3 regions of the Luteibacter sp. KNZ12-1A genome follow, and region 3 is predicted to be linked to each of the others. Evidence: riboswitches for the same ligand, from Rfam matches in the RefSeq annotation. Region 3 holds a riboswitch; each other region holds the start of a gene.

Region 1 (6,626 bases), on a different contig from region 3:
CTGCCTGGTATGCATGCTTGACCACGCGCATCTCCGTGACGGTGTCGGCGGCGGCGACGAGTTCATCGGGCGCGCCACGGCCGGTGATGACGACATGCTGGCGTTCGGGCCGCAAGCGCAGTGCCTCCAGCACGCGGTCGAGCGGAACGTAGCGCTTCACCAGGGCGATGTTGAGTTCGTCGAGCAACACGAAGTCGTAGGCGGGATCGCGAAGCATGCTCTCCGCCACCTCCCACGCCGCCGTCGCCGCGGCGACATCGCGCGCCTTGTCCTGGGTCTCCCAGGTGTAGCCCTCGCCCATCACGTGGTAGTCCAGCGGGCCGTCCTCGAACATGCGGAAAAACGCCTCCTCGCCGGTGGAGAAACTGCCCTTGATGAACTGCACGACGCCACAGCGGAAGCCGTGGCCGAGCGACCGCGCCAGCATACCGAAGCCCGACGAACTCTTGCCCTTGCCGTTGCCGGTGTTCACCACCAGCACGCCGCGGTCGATGGTCGCCTTGGCGATACGCCGGTCGATCAACTCCTTCTTGCGGCGCATCCGGTCCCGATGGCGCGCATCCTCGTCCATGTCCTGCCAGGGCACCGCGTCGTTCATGCGCTGGCCGTCTTGCCGTCGCCTGCGCGCGGCGCGAAGCGGAACACCAGGGCCTGGACCAGCTGGGCCGCGAGCACGTAGCCGGCGGCGGCACGAACGAACAACGGCGCCCATTGGGCGAAACGCTGCACGTACTGGGGCATGTTCGGCTCGGTGTAACGGCCACCCAGCCAGTAGAACGCGCCGTTCGAGATCGCATAGGAGACCGTGGCGCCGACGACGATGCCCGCGAAGACGAGGGCGTGCGAGGCAAGCGATCCGTCGAAGCGCGGCGCCAGGAGCCGCCCCGCGTACCACAGCACCGCGTAAGCCAGCGGCAGGAACGAATAGGCCACGGTGATGCAGAAGTCGCTCACTCCCGCATAACTCACCGAATACCAGTCGATCAGCACCGAAAGCGCCACGAAGCCGAGAAAGGCCAGGTGCTTGCGCAAGTACAGACCACCCAGGAAGAACAGCGCCATCGACGCGTCGGGCAGGTGCAAGGCGTCGCCGAAATGGGAGAAGCGCGTGCCGATCATGAGCAAGGCGAACAACGCGGCGACGGCGGCGAACAAGGGGCGCGAAAGCGATTTCATCGGAAGAACCTCGATGTATGCACGGTTATGAACGGGGCTGGTAGCGCAGCGTCAGCATCCAGTTGCGGCCCGGCTGGTTGAAGTAGCGGGCCGTCTCGTAGTGGCGGTCGAAGACGTTGTTGGCTGAAAGCTCGACCTTCCATGCCGCGTCGAAGGCGTATGCCATGCGCAGGTCGGTCAACGCGTAGCCGCCGAGGCGATGGGCATTGGCGGTATCGTCGTAGCGATAACCGGAGGCGAACACGCTCGCGCCGGCACTGAACGCGCCGAAGCTGCGGTCGACGTCGACATGCGCGGTACGGCGCGCGCGGCGCGGCAACAGGTTGCCGTGGGAGGCATCGTCGCTATCGTCTTCCGGCTGCAACCATGTCGCGTTGCCGGCGATGCGCCAATCGCCAAGCGTGGTGTCCGCCGCCAGTTCGACACCGCGAATGCGCGAACGATCGATGTTGTTCGCCCCACCGAAGGGGAACAGCGGCCCGCTCAGGCCCGAGTCGAATACGATCAGGTGGTCGATCTTGTTCTGGAAGGCGTTGATCGACCAGTTACCCCAGCCAGGCGTGCCACGCACACCCAGTTCCCAGTTCCGCGAGGTCTCGGGGCCGAGGTCGGGGTTGCCGTAGTCGGGGTAATAGAGATCGTTGAACGTCGGTGCCTTGAACGCGGTGCCGTAGCTGCCCGTGACGCGCAGGGTCTTCGTCAGCGCGTAACCGTACTGCAGGCTGCCGGTGGTCTTTCCGCCGAACTGGCTGTTCTCATCGCGGCGCAGGCTGGCCTGTACCGAACTGGCCCCGAACTCCTGCTGCCACTGCGCGAACAACGCGTGGTTGCGCCGCGCGTCCACCAGGTAGTCGGTGTTGCCGACGACGCGGTCGCGTTGCCAGTCGAAGCCGAGCGTGGTGAGGCCGGCGCCACCGCCCACGCGGCCAAGGTCGGCCTGCACGGACGCGACGTCGCGATGCGTGTTGAAGGTATCGGCGTAGACGCCGTTCTCGTAATCGGTGGACAGGTCTTCGCTACGGCCCAGGCTGGCGGTGAACAACATGTCCTGCGATGGCTTGTAACGCAGGCGGCCACCGACGACCTGGGTGGCGGATTCGGCGAAGTTGCTGCTGGTGCCGTCGTAGTGGTTGCGTCCTTCCGTGCGCGTGGCGTTGGCGTCCGCATCCCATTGCTCGTCGAATCGCCAGCCGCCCTTCAACGACAGCGCATTGTTACGGTAGCCATCCTTGTCCGGCTCATAGGTGAAGCAGCCGCCACCGCCCGGGCTGGGTTTGCCCCGGCAGGCGTTGATGCCATCGGTCTGGTCGTGGCTCGCCTCCACCGCGTACCAGCCCTGGGCACCACGGCCGGCGAAGCCCGCCGAACCGCGCAGCGTGTCGTAGCTGCCCACGCCCACGGAGAAATGGGGGACGAAGCCACCCTCGGGATGGCGGGTGAAGATCTGGATGACGCCGCCGAGGGCGTCGGAGCCATACAGGCTCGAATACGGGCCGCGCACGATCTCGATGCGCTCGATCTGGTCGACCGGGATGTCCTGAAACGCCGCGGTGCCGGAGGTGGCCGAGCCGATCTTCACGCCGTCCACCAGGACGAGCACGTGGTCGGCCTCGGTGCCGCGCAGGAACACCGAGGTGGCCTTGCCCGGGCCGCCGTTGTTGGCGATCGAGACGCCCGGCGTACCGCGCAGCAGGTCGGCCAGCGACCGCGGTTGCAGCCGCTCGATCTCGGCCCGGTCGATCACGGTGGAAGCGGCGAGCACCTGGTTGAGGGCCTGGTCGGTGCGGCTGGCGGTGACGACGACCTGGTCGAGGTCGGTGGACGCATCGGCGAACGCCGCGGCCGGCGTGAGGAAAGCCACCGCGATGGCGACCGCGAGGCTGGAGGAACGAAATGACACGGGGTGACTCCCTGCTCACCGCGCCTACCCGCGCGGCATGAATGGCGAGGGACAGGAAGCGGGATGGCGGGATCGCCGGCGGCGGAAGGCTGTCGGCCACCCACGACATGGCCCTCCGCCTGTCCGGTGTACCTCGAGGCCGGTCTCCGGGCTCGCGAGCGCAGGGAATCCCTGCGGGGACGGCGCCTTCCCATGCCTTGGCACAGTGGCTCGATGCCGACCTTTTGCTCGCCTACCGTTGCGGGGGCAGCTCCGGAATGGCGGCGACCCCTTGGCAGGCCGCGCACGTCACCGGATTCCCGTTTCAATCCCCGGCGCTGACGCCGCGGATCACCTTGGGCGCCGACAGTGTAGCCGAACGCACGGCGCGCTTGTCCCGCCAACGCAGGAAGGGCCGCTCGACCGCGTAGTGCAGGACGGCGCCTCCGGCCAGGGTCGCGGCCGCATAGATGGCGAAACGCAGGAATCGATGGTCGGCCAGTTGGCCGTCCAGGGCGGACTGCACGAGGTGGAAGACACCCTTGTGGCTGAGGTAGAGACTGTAGGAGGCGCGCGCCAGCCAATCCGCACCCGGGATATCCAGCCGCGCCAGCCAGGTGTCGCCACTGGCGGCGGCCACGAAGGCGGCCATCGCCAGCGCGATCAGCGGATAGCCGGCGACGCAGGGCCAGAACCCGGTGCGCGCGCCATCGAACAGCACGAGCGCGGACGCGAGCAGGAGTGCGCCAAGGATGAGCACCGCGTTCACCCGCGTCCGCAACCACGCCATGGCCCACGGCCGATACACGCCGCACACGGCGAGAGCGACACCGGCCAGCAGGCCATCGAGGCGGGCCCATGTGGGGTAGTACAGGTAGCGCAGATAGACGGTTCCCACGTTATCGCCCGCCGCCTGGGCCGGGGCGAACCAGTGCGTCCACGACCAGCCGCGCACGAGCATGCCGCCGACGACCACGGCGGCGCACGCGACGGCGAACTTCCACGCCGCTGGCTTGCGCGTCAGGGCGAAGGCGAGGATGGGAAACACGAGGTAGAAGTGCTCTTCCACGCAAAGCGACCATACGTGGGAGAAGGCGTAGTTCTCGCCGTTGTCGAACATCAGGTTGAAGGTGAAGGTGGGGAACTGCCATAGCGGCTGCATTCCCGATGTCTCCCTCCATGCGGGCCAGCATGCGTACAGCGCCAGCACCGTGAGGAACGCGGGCAGGATGCGTACGGCACGGCGCCGGTAGAAGTCGGCGAAGTCGAGCCGGCCCGTGGTGGCCAGGGACTTCAGCACCTGTGAGCCGATAAGGTAGCCGCTGAGCACGAAGAACAGGTCGACGCCCATCCAGCCGGACCGTTCCAGTTTCGAGAAGCCCTCTCCGAGGCCGCCGACGAGATAGCTATGGAAAAGCATCACCCAGGCGATGGCGATGGCGCGGAGCGAATCGAGGCCTGGCGTTCGGTGCATGGATTTCCCCTCGTGGCCGGGGCATGGTGAAGCCGCCAGCGGCCGGACCGGGGGCCCCTTCATGGCATTCCCGGGGCAAATGCTTGTGGCCCCCGCCGGGGCGCCCGACGGGCCGCGCCCCACCGCGCTATGATCGCCACGCGCACGGGCACCGGGGAGGTGGTCCGGCGTCTCATCAAGGGGCGAACATGTCTGACGTTATCGATTTCCTGGAACGCATGGGTGGCAATGCCACGTTGCGCGCTGCTGGCACGGCTGAACTGGCCCGCGAGCTGGACGAGGCCGCCGTCGATGGCGCGCTGGCCGCCGCGATTCTCGCCGGTGACGAGAAAGCGCTGCGCGACCGCGTCGCGCCGGGCACCTTCAACAGCATCCAGCTCGGCGACACGCCACAGAGCGAGGAAGAGTCCGAAACGCCGGCGAAGGACACACCCGAAACACCCGACGTCCCCGATCCCTCGGACGCCTGAGCGCGAGGCCACGGTCGCATGATCGGTCGCTTCGGACGCCGGCTGGGGCTGGCGATCGCACTCACGCTGGCGTCCCATGCCGGCGCCGTCCTCGCGCAGCACACGCCGGGCGAGGACGCGACGGCGACGCTCGCACGTGCCGACGCGACCAAGACCTCCGACCATCCCGCCTTCATGGATACGGTGGCGCGGCTCGGCCGCGACGCGCCACGGCTGACCGCGGCACAACGCGCCCACCTGCATTACCTCGAAGCCTGGCAGGTCGCCTATGCCGGCGATTACGAAGCCGCGGTGCCGTTGCTCGAGGCGGTGATCGGCGGTTCCTCCGACACCACCCTGCGCTTTCGCGCCACCGCCACGCTGATCAACATCCTGGGCATCGGGCACCGTTACCAGGAAGCCTTCTCCCGCCTGACGGAACTCACCGATAGCCTGCCCGAGGTCAGCGACCCGCAGGCACGCCTCCAGGGCCTGGGCGAGGCGGCGCAGATGCTCACGTCCGCCGGCCAGTACGACATCGCCGCCGAGTACGCCGAGCGGATGATCGAAAGCACGCCCACCGGCGACAGCGCCTGCAAGGGCACCTTCATCAAGCTCCACGCGCTCTATCGGGGCAAGCGCATCGAGGGAGCCGACCCGCGCTTCACCCAAGGCATCGCGGCATGCGAGGCCGCCGGCGAGAACCTCATCGCCAATGCGCTCCGTGCGGACATGGCCGAAGGGACCATCCGCGCCGGACATGCCGCCGAAGCCGTCGCCATGCTGGAGAAACACTATCCGGCGGTCGTGCGCGACCAGTACCCGAGCCTTATTTCACAATTCGAATCGCTGCTCGCCGAGGGTCACTGGCAGACCGGCGATGTGGACGCGGCGGAAAAGTATGCGCATGCGGCGGTCGACAGTTCGATCGCGGGGGAATACTCCGAGCCACTGGCGGTGGCGCTGAGAACGCTCTACCTGGCCGCGAAGCGGCGTGGCGACTTCCGCGCCTCGACCGATTGGCTCGAACGCTACATGCAGGCGGACAAGGGATATCTCGACGACGTGACGGCACGTGCGCTCGCCTATCAGGTGGTAAAGCAACAAGTGACCTCCAGCCGCATGGAAGCCGACGCGCTCGACCGCCAGAACCAGATCCTGCACCTGCAACGCGAAGTCGACCGACGCTCGATGGAAACGAGCCGGCTCTACATCCTGCTGTTGCTCACCGTGCTGGCGGCGATCGGCCTGTGGCTGGTCCGCACCAAGCGCTCGCAGCTGCGCTTCATGCGCATGGCTCGCCGTGACAGCCTCACCGGCATCTGTAACCGCCAGCATTTCGTCGAGGAAGCCACGCAGACATTGCAGGCCGTTCGCAAGAACGGCAAGCCTTCGTGCCTGATCCTGTTCGACCTGGACCATTTCAAGCTGGTCAACGATACCTACGGGCACGCCGAGGGCGACTGGGTGCTCCTGCGCGTCGTCGCCGAATGCCGCGACCACATCATCGAGGGAGACGTGTTCGGACGGCTGGGCGGCGAGGAATTCGGCATCCTCCTGCCGAACGCCGACGAGACCGCCGGCGCGAAGCGTGCGGACATGATCCGCGTGGCGCTCGCCGCGCCACCCGCCGGCGGCCCGTCCACGG
Region 2 (6,626 bases), on a different contig from region 3:
GTAGCTGCGCGAGAAGGTGTAATCGACGCGGCCGTACCAATCGTCGGCGAAGTGATGCTCGAGGTAGAGATCGAGCGAATAGTAGCTGCGCTTCAGATCGGGGAATGCAACGCCTTCGGGCGAGGTGAAGTCGTCCTTGCGAAGATTGAACGGAACATAGTTGCCACCGCCGACGTCGACCAGGAATTCGTTCGACTTGCCCGGATTGAACAAGTAGCAGCCCGGCAACGATGCGTTGCTGATGTCGATGTTGTTGCGTGCGGCATACGCTTCGAACGGGCGCGAATCGCAGAAGTCGTCGATCGAGCTCTTCAGCTTGCGATACGTGGCCTTGGCGCCGAAGCTCCAGTTATCGTTGATCGCCTTGTCGAAGCCCAGGATGTATTCGTCCTGGTAATACGCGTCGATGCCCTTGGCGGCGACGGTCTTCGGATCGGGCGTGGTGCCGTCCTCGCCGTTGAGGTAAGCGCGGCTACCCAGCTGGGTGAGGCCGGTAGGCTCGCCGTTCGGACCCACACCGCCGTAGGTGTAGTACTCGCTGTAGTAGGTCGACGCGGAGGCTCCACGAATCGCGACGTTCGACGGAATGGCCAGGTGGTAACGACCGGCATTCGCGTAGATCTTGAACGTAGAGTCGCCGAAGACGTCCCAGGTGGCGCCCAGGCGAGGCGCGAGCTGGTGGCGCTGCTTGACGTAGGTAGTGCCGTCGCCATTCAAGTTCTTGAACTGCTCGTTGCGAAGGCCGACGTAGATCCTCCAGCGATCGGTGACCTGCCAGTTATCTTCGATGAACTGAGCTTCCTGTTCGGTCTTGACCGTGGCGCCCGTCTCGAAGAGACGTTTTTCAACGACGTACGCGGTGCCCGGCGGCGGAACGATATCCGGGCGACCGGTGACCCTGCCCGCATTGCGATAAACCCAGCGGTAGCCACCCTCATAGATCTGGCCCGAGGTCGATTCCAGCGTCTGGTTGTCCAGACCCGCGCGCAGATCGTGGTCGCCCGCGTGGTATTCGACGTCGAGACGCCAGCCGTGGGTCTTATCCTTCGCACCTGCGTTCAGCACCGTGCCATTCACCAGGCCGCAACCGGTGATGGGATTGGCGATGCCGCGCCGGTTATCGGTGATCCACGGACAATTGGCGGCGCCGGAATATCCGATGTCGCGCTCGTGATTGGTCGTGGTGTGACCGTACAGTGCGTTAACCGTCAGGTCGTCCGTGATGTAACCGGTGTATTTTCCGATGTAGACATCGCCGCCAGGAGCCGAACCCGCACCCGCATCAAAGTTCTTGAGGTTGTCCGTGCCCAGGTAATTGCCGCGGCTGCGCGTCGCATAGTTATAGGCGTAGACGCTACGCTCGGTGTTGGTCTTGTCGCCGAGGCCGGTCAATTCGAGCAGGTGGTTATCGGTGATATTCCAGTCGATCTTGCCCAACCACTTCGTCGCCTTTTGCGTCTGGTTCGTGCGCTGCGGAGCGAGGATGCTGCTGGTCGTGGTCGTATTGGTACGAGTGAAGTCGCCGGCACCGAAGAAGAACAGCTTGTCCTTGATCAAGGGACCGCTGATATAGGCGGTGTACTGCGTGTCACTGCGTTCGTTGCCGCCACGGTTCTGGAACAACTGGCCGTTCGTGCGGTAGATGTTGCGCGGCGACTGGCGTGCACCGTTCGGCTGGATGTACATGCCGACGCCACCCTTCCACTCGTTACCGCCACGCTTGGACACGATGTTGATCACACCGCCCGTGGAACGGCCGTATTCCGCGCCGTAACCGCCGGTGAAGATCTGCTGCTGGTCGATTGCATCGTAAGGCAGGCTCGTGAAGCCGAGGCCGGTAAGCGCGTTCGTGACGGAGTAACCATTGATGTAGTACTGGTTCTCCGAAGCCGACGAACCACCGAACGAGGCCACGTTGCCATAGCGGCTGTCGCCGGAGATGACGCCCGGCGCGAGCAGCGCGGCGGCGGTGACGTCACGAGCGAGCGGCAGCTTCTGCAGCTGTTCCGAGGTGAGCACCGTGCGCGAGTCCACCTGCGACACGTCGATCGCGGGAAGCACGTTACCGGTGACCTGCACGCCTTCGAGGTTCTGTGCCTCGGCGGTGGTGGTGGAGGCACCCGCGAAGGACACGTCGACGCCGCCGCCCAGGTTCACCTGGACATTGTCGCGGGTCTCGACGGCCTGGCCGCCGCGCTCCACGGTGACCTTGTAGCGGCCGACCGGCAGCGAGCTGGCGCGGTAGCGGCCATCGGCGTCGACGCCGACGTCACGGGTCAGGCCGGTATCCAGGTTCTGCAGGTGGATGACGGCGCCTTCCGGCTGCGCGACGCGGCCGAAGACGACACCGGAAGCATTGGACTGGGCGAGCACGGCGCCGCTGGCGAAGCAGAGGGCGAGCGCGGTGCAAAGGGTCGATCGGCGCAGCACGCCGGTACGCTTGGTGGAACGTTGCATGTCTTGTCTCCCCGATAAACAGCAAGTAAGCCGGCCACAAGAGGTGGCCGAACTCGTTTCGACGCCGTCTCATGGGCTTTGGTACCCATCCCCCGGATGCGGCCCTGGCTGCCCATGCTCCCCGTGCGCAAGTTATTGCGCCCGACGGCTATCGGTTGCGGTTGTAATCGAATTATTTTGCGCCCGTCAAGTGCGCGTTAAGAATTCCGTTAAGTATCCGTGACAGCCGGGGGCCCCGACGGGTACCATCGACCGGTTCGGGTGTCCCGACCGGCCAAGGCCGGGGAGGATGAAACGGGAAGCCGGTGCGCCACGTCGTGGCAAGGCCGGCACTGCCCCCGCAACGGTAAGCGTCCATCCGGGTAGGTCGTCAGACCTTTCTCATGGAACCGGCCTCACGCCACTGCGCAAGCGGGAAGGCACCGGTTCCGCCACCCTGCGGTGGCTGGCGCGAGTCCGGAGACCGGCCCGATGAGCGCCCCGCCCCACGTGGCGGGCGTCCCTGTTTCGGTCGATTCGCGGAGGGCGGATCCGGGCAGCCACCGGGTTTCCGCCCGTTCGCCGTTCGTCGCACGTCCTCCTCGAGCGTCCTTCGCACATTGCCGCCCGGCGGCTGAGGAAGACGGTTCCATGAAGAAGACCCTGCTCGCGGCGGCCCTGTTGTCGTCCATCGCCGCGGCCCACGCCGCCGACGAAGCCGCGCCCGACCGGCTCGATCCGGTCGTGGTGACCGCCAATCGCGCCGCCACGCCACTGGACGAGGTACTCGCGCCGGTCACCCTGATCACCCGCGAGGACATCGAGCGCCTGCAGCCGGTGAGCGTGCAGGACCTGCTCACCGGTTTGCCGGGCGTGACGATCGCCAATGCCGGCGGCATCGGCCAGCAGACGTCGTTGTTCATGCGCGGCACCAACTCGTCGCACACCCTGGTGCTGCTGGACGGCGTCCGCGTGGGCACCGTGGGCGCCGGCCTGCCCGCCTACGAGCAGCTTCCCGTGGAGCAGATCGATCACATCGAGATCGTCCGCGGCCCTCGCTCCGCCCTGTACGGGTCCGATGCCATCGGCGGCGTGATCCAGATCTTCACCCGCCACGGGCAAGCCGGCGAAGCGCCCACGCCGACGCTCTCGGTGACCGGTGGCAGCCATGGCTACTCGGCGGGCCAGGTGGGCGTGTCCGGCGGAAGCCAGCACGGCTGGTACAACGCCAGCCTGGGCGGGCAGTACACGGCCGGCATCAACGCCTGCCGCATCGGCGCCGCGGCCGCCTTCGCCGGCTGCTTCACCGACGAACCCGACCACGATGCCTCCCGCACGTACAACGGTGCGCTGTCCGGCGGCTATCGCTGGGACGACGGCACCGAGTTGACCGGCAGCTGGCTGCGCAGCAAGGGCGACATCGAGTACGACGGCGACTTCCAGAACCTGACCCGGCGCTCGCAACAGGTGGCCGGCACGAAGCTGGCGTTCGACGTGCTGGCGAACTGGCGCATGTCGCTCAGCCTGGGCCAGAACCAGGACCGTGCCGACAATTACCTCAATGGAGCCGACAAGACCCTCGACTTCGTCCATTACGGCGTGGACAAGGCTCGCGTCGGTTACCTCTATTCGAAGCGCAACCAGGCGTCCTGGCAGAACGACTTCACCCTCGCGACGGGCCAGACGCTGAGTGCGGGCGTCGACTTCCAACAGGAAAAGCTGAAAAGCGATACGGACTACCTCAAGGACTCGCGGAACAACACCGGCGTGTTCGCGCTCTACCAGGGCCTGTTCGGTCCGCACGAGATCCAGTTGTCGGCGCGGCACGACCACAACACCCAGTTCGGCAACCACACGACCGGCTCGGCGGCCTACGGCTTCCGCTTCGACAACGGCATGAAGATCACCGCCTCGTACGGCACGGCCTTCCATGCGCCCACGTTCAACGACGAGTTCTATCCTTACGGCGCACCGGTGAACCTGAACCCGGAAACCTCGCGCACGGCCGAGATCGGCCTCTCGGCGCGGCCGGGCGTGTGGAACTGGGCGGTGAACGCCTACCAGACCACGGTCGACGACCTGATCGGCTTCGATGCGAACTTCCTGCCGGTGAACGTGAGCAAGGCGCGCATTCGCGGGTTGGAAGGACAGGTCGGCGCCGACGTCGACGGCTGGCACGTGCGGGCCTATGCCACCCTCCAGCAGCCGAAGAATCGCGATTCGGGCGTGCAAGACGGCAACTTGCTGGCGCGCCGTCCCGAGCGCACCGCGCGGGTCGACCTCGACAAGGACCTCGGCCGCTTCACCCTCGGCGGTTCGGTCTACGCGGCCGGCTACAGCTACGACGACGCGGCCAACACCCGCCGCCTCGGCGGCTACGCCACGGCCGACCTCCGCGCGACCTGGCACCTGGACACGGACTGGAGCGTGCAGGGCCGGGTCGCCAACGTCGCGGACAAGCGCTACGAGACGGCGGCGTTCTACAACCAGTTGGGACGTACGTATTACCTGACGTTCCGCTACGCGCCCGGGCGCTGACGCGCCGCCGTATGAACGGGGGACCCCTGCCTTCCGGCAGGGCCCCCACTAAAGGCACACGCGACGAAACAAGCGGAACGTCATAAAGTTCGCGGGCGCGGGGAGCCTTCCCGCGATCACAGGAAGTGTCGTGAACTTTTTTGCACCATTCATTCGCCGGCCGATCGGTACCTCGTTGCTCGCGGCGGGCCTGACCCTCGCCGGCGCGATCGCATACATGCTGCTGGGCGTCGCCGCGTTGCCTTCGATCGAGGTACCGGCGGTCTTTATCCAGGCGCAGATGCCCGGCGCCAACGCGCAGACCATGGCGTCGACGGTCATCGCGCCGCTGGAGCGCCACCTGGGCCAGATCCCGGGCGTCGACCAGATGTACTCCAACAGCACGGAGAACTCCGGCTTCGTCCGCGTCCGCTTCAACATGGATCGCTCGACCGACGCCGCCGCCCGCGACGTACAGGCCGCGATCAACGCGGCGGCCGCCGACCTTCCGGCCGGCATGCCCTCGCCACCGCAGTACTTCAAGTTCGACACCGGCCAGATCCCGGTGCTGCTGGTCGCGATGACATCGAAGACCATGCCCCCGGACAAGCTCTACGACGTGGTCGACACGCTGATCCGCCCGGCGGTGGCGCAGATCGACGGCGTTTCGCGTGTACAGGTGTTCGGCGGGACGCCCCATGCGGTGCGCATCGAACTGGACACGAACGCCCTGGCGGCGAAGCGGCTGACCGCGAACGACGTCTCGAACGCCTTGCAGGCCGCCAACGTGAACTCGCCGCAGGGCGTGCTCTCCGATGGCGAAACGCAGATGACGGTGATCGCGAACGACGGCCTGCGCGACCCGAAGGACTTCGCCAACATCCTGATCGCCATGCGCGACGGGGTGCCGGTACGGCTCTCGGACATCGCCAATGTCCACAGCGGCCAGCAGGACCAGTTCCAGGCCGCGTGGTTCCAGGGCGAACGCTCGGTCACCATGCAGATCAGCAAGCGCCCGGAGGCGAACTCCATCGCCACCGCGGAAGCCATCCGTGCGGCGTTGCCACGGTTCCAGGCGCTGCTGCCTGCGGATGCGAAGGTCACCCCGATCTTCGACCTGACCCAGACCACGCAGTCGGCGCTGCACGAGGTCAAGGTCGCGCTGATGATCAGTATCGTCATGGTCATCCTGGTGATGCTGGTGTTCCTGCGCCGCCTGGGGCCGACGATGATCGCCACGCTCAGCGTGCCGCTGTCGCTGGCGGGTGCGTTCGTCGTGATGTGGACCTTGGGCTATACCCTGAACACGATGTCGCTGATGGCGCTGGTGCTGTGCATCGGCTTCGTCGTCGACGACGCCATCGTGGTCATCGAGAACATCGTCCGGCACATGGAGAACGGTGCGAAACCCATGGCGGCGGCGCTGGAAGGCGTGCGCGAGATCGGTTTCACGGTGATCTCCATCACGCTGTCGCTGGTGGCGGTGTTCGCGCCGTTGCTGTTCGGCAACAACATGATCACCAAGCTGCTTCGCGAGTTCTCGGTGACGCTCGCCGCGGCCGTGTTGATCTCGGCGGTGGTGTCGCTGACGCTCACCCCGGCCTTATGCGCGCATTACCTCAAGCACGACGCGCCGGACCGCAAGCCGGGCCGCTGGGAACTGGCCCTGGAAC
Region 3 (6,626 bases):
AGCAAAGGGCGGCCATATGGCCGCCCTTGCCTCACGTCACGCCGAACGGCGTGACTGTTCCTGCGTCGCCGCCGGCCGGTAAGCGTGGAACGCCACCGTGGCCGAGGCGCGGCCCTGGCTCAGCGAACGCAAGGCGGTGCTGTAGCCGTCGAGTTGCGCGAGGGGCACGTCGGCGTCGATCTCCGTGCGTTCCTGGCGGTCGACGAGGTTGACGATCTGCCCGCCACGGCGTTGCAGGTCGCCCAGCACATCGCCCACCGCCGAACCCGGCGCACTCACCGACACGCGCATCACCGGCTCCAGCAGCACCGTGCCCGTGGCTTCCAGCGCCGATTTCACCGCGATCTGCGCCGCGCGATGGAAGGCGGCCTCGTTCGAGTCCACGGCATGGGCCTGCCCGTCCAGCACGGCGACCGCCGCGCCGACCACGGGATAGCCACGCGGCCCTTCCACCAGTGCCGAGGCGACACCTTTCTCCACCGCCGCCTGGAACTGCCTGGGAATGACGCCGCCCGTGGTGCGGTCCTCGAAGCGGTTGGTCTCCTCGCCGGTCGGCGTGACCGACAGCACCACGCGCGCGAACTGTCCGCTGCCACCGGTCTGCTTGGCGAGCTTGCCCTCCACGGCGCCGGACGCGGCCGCCGGGGTTTCCTGGTAAGCCACGCGCGGCGAACCCGTGCGCACCTGCACACCCCACTCGCGACGCAGGCGCTCCACCATCACTTCCAGGTGAAGTTCGCCCATGCCCCAGACCAGGGTCTCGCCGGTGTCGGGATCGGTGCCAACGCGGAACGACGGGTCCTCCTGCGCGAGGCGGGCGAGACCGTTGCCCAGCTTGAGCAGGTCGGCCGAGCGCTCGGGCGACAGCCGCCACGACAGCACGGCCGGTTGCGCCTGGATGGTCTCCAGCCGCACGCGGCGGTGCGTGTCGGACAAGGTCTCGCCCGTGGCCACGTCTTTCCAGCCCGCGATGGCGACGATGTCTCCCGCCTCGGCGGCATCCACGGCTTCCGTGTCTTCCGCGCGCACCACCGCGAGCCGGCCGATACGCTGCACGCGATCGGTACCGCTACGCCACACGGCATCGCCGACGTTCAACCGGCCCGAATACACGCGGATGAAGGCCAGCGGCCCATGCGCCTGGTTGACCACCTTGAAGACGAGCGCCGCCAACGGCGCGTCCGCATCGGGCGCGACCATCGTGTCGCCTTCGTCGGTGTGGCCAACCACGGCTGGACGATCCAGTGGCGATGGCAGGTACGCGACGAGCGCATCCAGCAGCGGTTCGATACCGACGTTGCGGAACGCCGAGCCCGGAAGTACCGGCGAGCCGGCACCCGCGAGCGTGCCGCGCCGAAGCGCCGCCGTGAGCGCCGCCGCATCGACCGGCTGTTCGGCGAGCCAGAGTTCGGCCAGCGTATCGTCACGATCGGCCACGGCGGCCACGAGTTCGGCACGCGCGTCCGCATGCGTCGCGCGCTCGCCGTCCGTCCATGGCTGGACCGTAGGCGTGCCCACCTCGTCGAAACGCCAGGTGCGTTCCGCCACGAGGTCGACGAGGCCCGTCATGTGTTCGCCTTCGACGATCGGGCGCGCCACCACCCACGGGTTCGCACCGAGCTTGTCGCGCATCTGCCCGACCACCGCGTCGAAGTCCGCACCCGGGCGGTCCATCTTGTTGACGAACGCCATCAACGGCACGCCATGCCGGCGCGCCTGGTGCCAGACGGTTTCGGATTGCGGCTGCACGCCGGCCACGCCGGAGAACACGGTGACCGCGCCGTCGAGCACGCGCAGCGAACGCTCGACCTCGATCGCGAAGTCGATGTGTCCCGGCGTGTCGATCAGGGTCAGGCGATGCGGCTGGCCGCCTTCCGGCGTCCAGTTCGCGCGCACGGCGGCGGCGCCGATCGTGATGCCACGCTCGCGTTCGAGTTCCATATGGTCGGTGGTGGTGGCGCCGTCGTGCACTTCACCGGTGCGATGGATCGTGCCGGTCTTGTAGAGCAGGCGTTCGGTGAGCGTGGTCTTGCCCGCGTCGACGTGCGCGATGATGCCGAGGTTGCGCCAACGGCCGACGGGGATCTGGGTTTCGCGGGTGGTACTCATAGCTAACGGTTCCTGATGGGGTCGCCAGGGGCTCGGATGTCGTCTCGAGCGAGGCACTCCCCGATCCGTTTACCGCCGCCCCTGGCTGAGCGGGACGGTCAGGATCGGGGGTCGCGGCAGTTCTTCATGGCACGCTGCTCCAACGGTGGGTTCGCAAGGGAAAATCGGGACAAAAAAAAGCACCCTTGCGGGTGCTTTCGGTGTTCCTGGCAGCCGGTGCGCCGTCTTACGACGAAGCTCCGCCAGGCACGGAACGCGCGCACCCGCGACGCGCCCATGGGGCGATCGGTGGGACGTGCATCAAATCGTGCTTGCAGCGGAACATGGCTTGGCTCTCGTGACAGGACGCGAATGCTACGCCCGGGCCGGTTGACCGGCAAGGCGCGCCGTCTTCGCGTTGGACTCCAAGTTAGGGACGCCCGGGCCGGTTTCAAGGGGAGGCGGCATACCCGCCTTCGCTACCGTGGCGACCACGTTTCACATGACGCGATTGTCATGATCGACGGGGCGCCCGGCATCTACAGTATGTGGCTATACAAATGTCCCGTCCGGACACCGCCCCGTCCACACATGTCTTGGAGCCCCGCATGCGCTACGTCAAACTCGGCCGTACCGGCCTGGACATCTCTCCCCTGGTCCTCGGCTGCATGACCTACGGGGTGCCCGATCGCGGCAACCACGCCTGGACGCTCGACGAGGAACAGAGCCGCCCCTTCATCCGCAAGGCGCTCGACCTCGGGATCAATTTCTTCGATACCGCGAATGCGTATTCCGACGGCACCTCCGAGGAAATCGTCGGGCGTGCGCTGAAGGATTTCGCGAGGCGCGACGAAGTCGTGATCGCGACGAAGACGTACTTCCACTGGCGCAAGGGTCCCAACGGTGGCGGTCTTTCGCGCAAGGCGATCTTCCACTCCGTCGACGACAGCCTTCAGCGCCTCGGCACCGATTACATCGACCTTCTGCAGATCCACCGCGCGGATCACGCCACGCCGGTCGAAGAGACGCTCGAAGCGTTGCACGACCTGGTGAAGGCGGGAAAGGTGCGCTACCTCGGCGCGTCGTCGATGTACGCGTGGCAGTTCGCGAAGATGGTCTACACCTCGCGCCTCCACGGCTGGACCGAGTTCGTGAGCATGCAGGACCACTACAACCTGCTGCAGCGGGAGGAAGAGCGCGAGATGATTCCGTTCTGCATCGACCAGGACATCGCGGTCATCCCATGGAGCCCACTGGCGCGCGGCCGCCTCACGCGCGACTGGGACGAAACCAGTACCCGCCAGGAGAGCGACGTCTTCGGTAGCACGCTCTACAACGCGACCGCCGATTCGGACAAGGCGATCGTCGCGGCGGTGAAGAAGGTCGCCGAGGGGCGCGGCGTACCGCGTGCACAGGTGGCCTTGTCCTGGGTGGCCCATCGCGAAGGCATCACCGCGCCGATCGTGGGAGCATCGAAGCCACATCATCTCGACGATGCCGTGGCGGCGATCGATCTCGTGCTGCGCCCGGAAGAGACGGCGATGCTGGAAGCCGCCTACGGTCCCCATCCGATCGAAGGCTTTGAATAGACGTCCGCGGCCGCCGCGTGGCGGCCTCGGGGGCGCTTCTGAATAGAAGTGCCCTCCTTCGCATTGACTTTGGACGTCCAGAGGGCTAATTTCCCGCTTGTTAGCGGTCTTTATCTCTCTATTCGAATAGGAAGATAAAGCTAAGAGGGAAGCCGGTGGGAATCCGGCGCTGCCCCGCAGCGGTATGTGGAGACGAACCCGTCACAGGCACTGGATCGATGAGGATCCGGGAAGCGATGGGGGAGGAGGCGCCTCGGCGCCACATCCACGAGCCCGAAGACCTGCCGCCAGCCGGAGCGACGCGCCGTCATGGGTGCGCCGCTCCGTCCGGCCTGGGCCGTCGCCTCCTCCCGGGGCATGGCCCGGTTCGCCCGCGGGGGCGAAGGTCGACGGCAAACCCTCATGACCCAGGCATCGCCCAAGGGGTTTACTCCGGCGACGTCCGTGTCATGCGACGAGCCGCCCTTCCCTCCTCTTTCTTGCAAAGAGGAACACTCATGCCACACGTCACCTACCCCGGTTTTCCCCGTATCGGCCGCCGCCGTGAGTTGAAGCGCGCGCTCGAAGCCCATTGGAAGGGAAACATCGGCTCCGAGGAACTGCTCGATATCGCCCGTGAATTGCGCTCGCGGCACTGGGCGCTCGCCCGGGACGCGGGTGCCGACAGCGTTTCGGTGAACGATTTTTCGCTCTACGACCACGTGCTCGATGCCGCGGTCATGGTGGACGCCATTCCGGAACGCTACCGACCGCTTTACGACATCGATCCGCTGGCCGGCTACTTCGCCATGGCACGCGGCAGGCAGGACGATCGCTTCGACCTGCCCGCGCTGGAAATGACCAAGTGGTTCGACACCAACTACCACTACATCGTCCCCGAGGTATCGGCGGGCCAGACGTTCGCCGCCCGGCCCGGCAAGGTCGTGGACGAATATCGCGAAGCGGTCGCGGCGGGACACGTCGCACGCCCGGTGCTGCTCGGCCCGATCACCTTCCTGTGCCTCGCCAAGGCGGTCGATGGCAGCGACCCGCTGGCACTACTCGATGCGCTCCTTCCCGCCTGGGTCGGCGTGCTCGACGCCCTTGCCGACGCAGGCGCCGGGTGGGTGCAGGTGGACGAGCCCGTGCTGGCGCTCGATCTCGACGATGCGACGCGCGAAGCCTTTCGCCATGCCTATGCGTGGGTCGCCACGCGGTCACGGGTACGGGTGCTGGTCGCGACCTACTTCGGTTCACTCGACGGCAATCTCGAACTCGCCATGTCGCTGCCCGTCGCCGGCCTGCACGTCGACCTCGCACGTGCGCCGGAGCAACTCGACGCGGTGCTCGACGCGCTGCCGGCCGACCGCGTCCTCTCGGCGGGTGTTCTCGATGGACGCAACATCTGGCTGAGCGACCCCTCGATCATCCTTCCTCGCGTGCAGGCGCTACGCGATCGCCTTGGCAACGGGCGCTTGTGGCTGTCGACGTCGTGCTCCTTGCTGCACGTGCCGCTGGATGCCGGCGAGGAAAAGCGCCTGCCCGGAAATCTCGCGACGTGGTTGTCGTTCGCGCGGCAGAAAATCGCCGAGCTGCGCCACTACGCCGACGCCGTCCAGGGCGATGCAGTCGCCCGGGAAGCGCTCGCGCGCCAGCGCATACTGATCGCCGGGCGACAGGCCGCGCCGGGGGTCGTGCGTGACGAGGTACGCAAACGCGTTCGCCAGCTCACGGCGCAGTTCGGCCGGCGCCGCTCGGCGTACCCGTTCCGCGCCGCCATACAGCGTGAGCGGTTCGGCTTGCCCGACCTGCCGACGACGACCATCGGCTCGTTCCCGCAGACGGCGACCCTTCGTGTCGCCCGCGCCGCGCACCGCGCAGGCAAGCTGGACGACGAGTCATATACCGTCATCCTGCGCGATGAAGTGCGCCGTGCCGTGGCGTTCCAGGAAGAGGCCGGTATCGACGTGCTCGTCCATGGCGAGCCCGAACGCAACGACATGGTCGAGTATTTCGGTGAACAGCTCGACGGCTACGCCTTTACGTCGTTCGGCTGGGTGCAGAGCTACGGCTCGCGCTGCGTGAAACCACCGATCGTCTATGGCGACGTGGCACGGCCCGCGCCCATGACCGTGGCCTGGTCCGCGTTCGCGCAATCGCTGACGAAAAAACCGATGAAGGGCATGCTCACCGGTCCGGTGACGATGCTGCAATGGTCGTTCGTGCGCGACGATCTGCCCCGCGCGGACGTCTGCCGGCAGATCGCGCTCGCCTTGCGCGACGAGGTGCACGATCTCGAAAGAGCGGGCATCGGCATCGTGCAGATCGACGAACCCGCCTTGCGCGAAGGCCTGCCGCTGCGTCGTGCCGAGTGGAATGGCTATCTCGCGTGGGCGGTGGAGGCGTTCCGCATCACCGCCGGCGGCGTCAGTGACGCGACCCAGGTGCACACCCACATGTGCTACTCGGAGTTCAACGACATCATCGAGGCGGTCGCGGCCATGGATGCCGACGTGATTTCCATCGAAACCAGCCGCTCGCGAATGGCGTTGCTCGATGCCTTCACACGGTTCCAGTACCCGAACGGCATCGGCCCCGGTGTCTACGACATCCACTCCCCTCGGGTTCCCGCCGAGGGCGAAATGGCCGGTCTGCTTGCCCGCGCGTTGCAGGTATTGCGTCCCGACCAGCTCTGGGTGAACCCCGATTGCGGCCTGAAGACCCGTGACTGGCCCGAGGTCGCCGCGGCGCTGAAGACCATGGTCGCGGTGGCGAAGGCGGCGCGCCAGCGGTTGGGGGCGGCGGCCTGACCCACCGTGGGCCGGTGGGCGCGCCCTGCTGAACATCCATGCAATCGTCACTCCCGGGCGCTACCCTTCCCCCTGCAAACCGGCCCGGAGGCGTGTATCATGGCGCGCCCTTTATCTCTTTATCCGTAAAGAAGGATATATCCCCGCGATGAGCAACTAC

What was found. A riboswitch is a leader RNA that binds a small molecule or an ion and turns the genes downstream of it on or off. The one in region 3 is predicted to bind cobalamin.
Region 1: linked by a shared signal. The riboswitch ahead of btuB (TonB-dependent vitamin B12 receptor) and the one ahead of metE (5-methyltetrahydropteroyltriglutamate--homocysteine S-methyltransferase) in region 3 are both predicted to bind cobalamin.
Region 2: linked by a shared signal. The riboswitch ahead of ACR9ZJ_RS14180 (TonB-dependent receptor domain-containing protein) and the one ahead of metE (5-methyltetrahydropteroyltriglutamate--homocysteine S-methyltransferase) in region 3 are both predicted to bind cobalamin.

The regions. Positions count from the first base shown of each region.
Region 1 covers NZ_JBPGXU010000026.1:24,281-30,906, forward strand. The annotation lists gene cobO (cob(I)yrinic acid a,c-diamide adenosyltransferase) at 1-571, opposite strand, end outside; gene ACR9ZJ_RS08010 (hypothetical protein) at 595-1,176, opposite strand; gene btuB (TonB-dependent vitamin B12 receptor) at 1,202-3,076, opposite strand; cobalamin riboswitch at 3,197-3,429, opposite strand; partial or broken gene ACR9ZJ_RS08020 (acyltransferase family protein) at 3,453-4,529, opposite strand; gene ACR9ZJ_RS08025 (hypothetical protein) at 4,718-4,999, shown strand; gene ACR9ZJ_RS08030 (GGDEF domain-containing protein) at 5,018-6,626, shown strand, end outside.
Region 2 covers NZ_JBPGXU010000075.1:12,152-18,777, reverse strand. The annotation lists gene ACR9ZJ_RS14185 (TonB-dependent receptor) at 1-2,457, opposite strand, end outside; cobalamin riboswitch at 2,700-2,943, shown strand; gene ACR9ZJ_RS14180 (TonB-dependent receptor domain-containing protein) at 3,088-4,974, shown strand; gene ACR9ZJ_RS14175 (efflux RND transporter permease subunit) at 5,105-6,626, shown strand, end outside.
Region 3 covers NZ_JBPGXU010000021.1:2,348-8,973, reverse strand. The annotation lists gene fusA (elongation factor G) at 37-2,109, opposite strand; gene ACR9ZJ_RS06775 (aldo/keto reductase) at 2,697-3,677, shown strand; cobalamin riboswitch at 3,765-3,980, shown strand; gene metE (5-methyltetrahydropteroyltriglutamate--homocysteine S-methyltransferase) at 4,175-6,466, shown strand; gene metK (methionine adenosyltransferase) at 6,615-6,626, shown strand, end outside.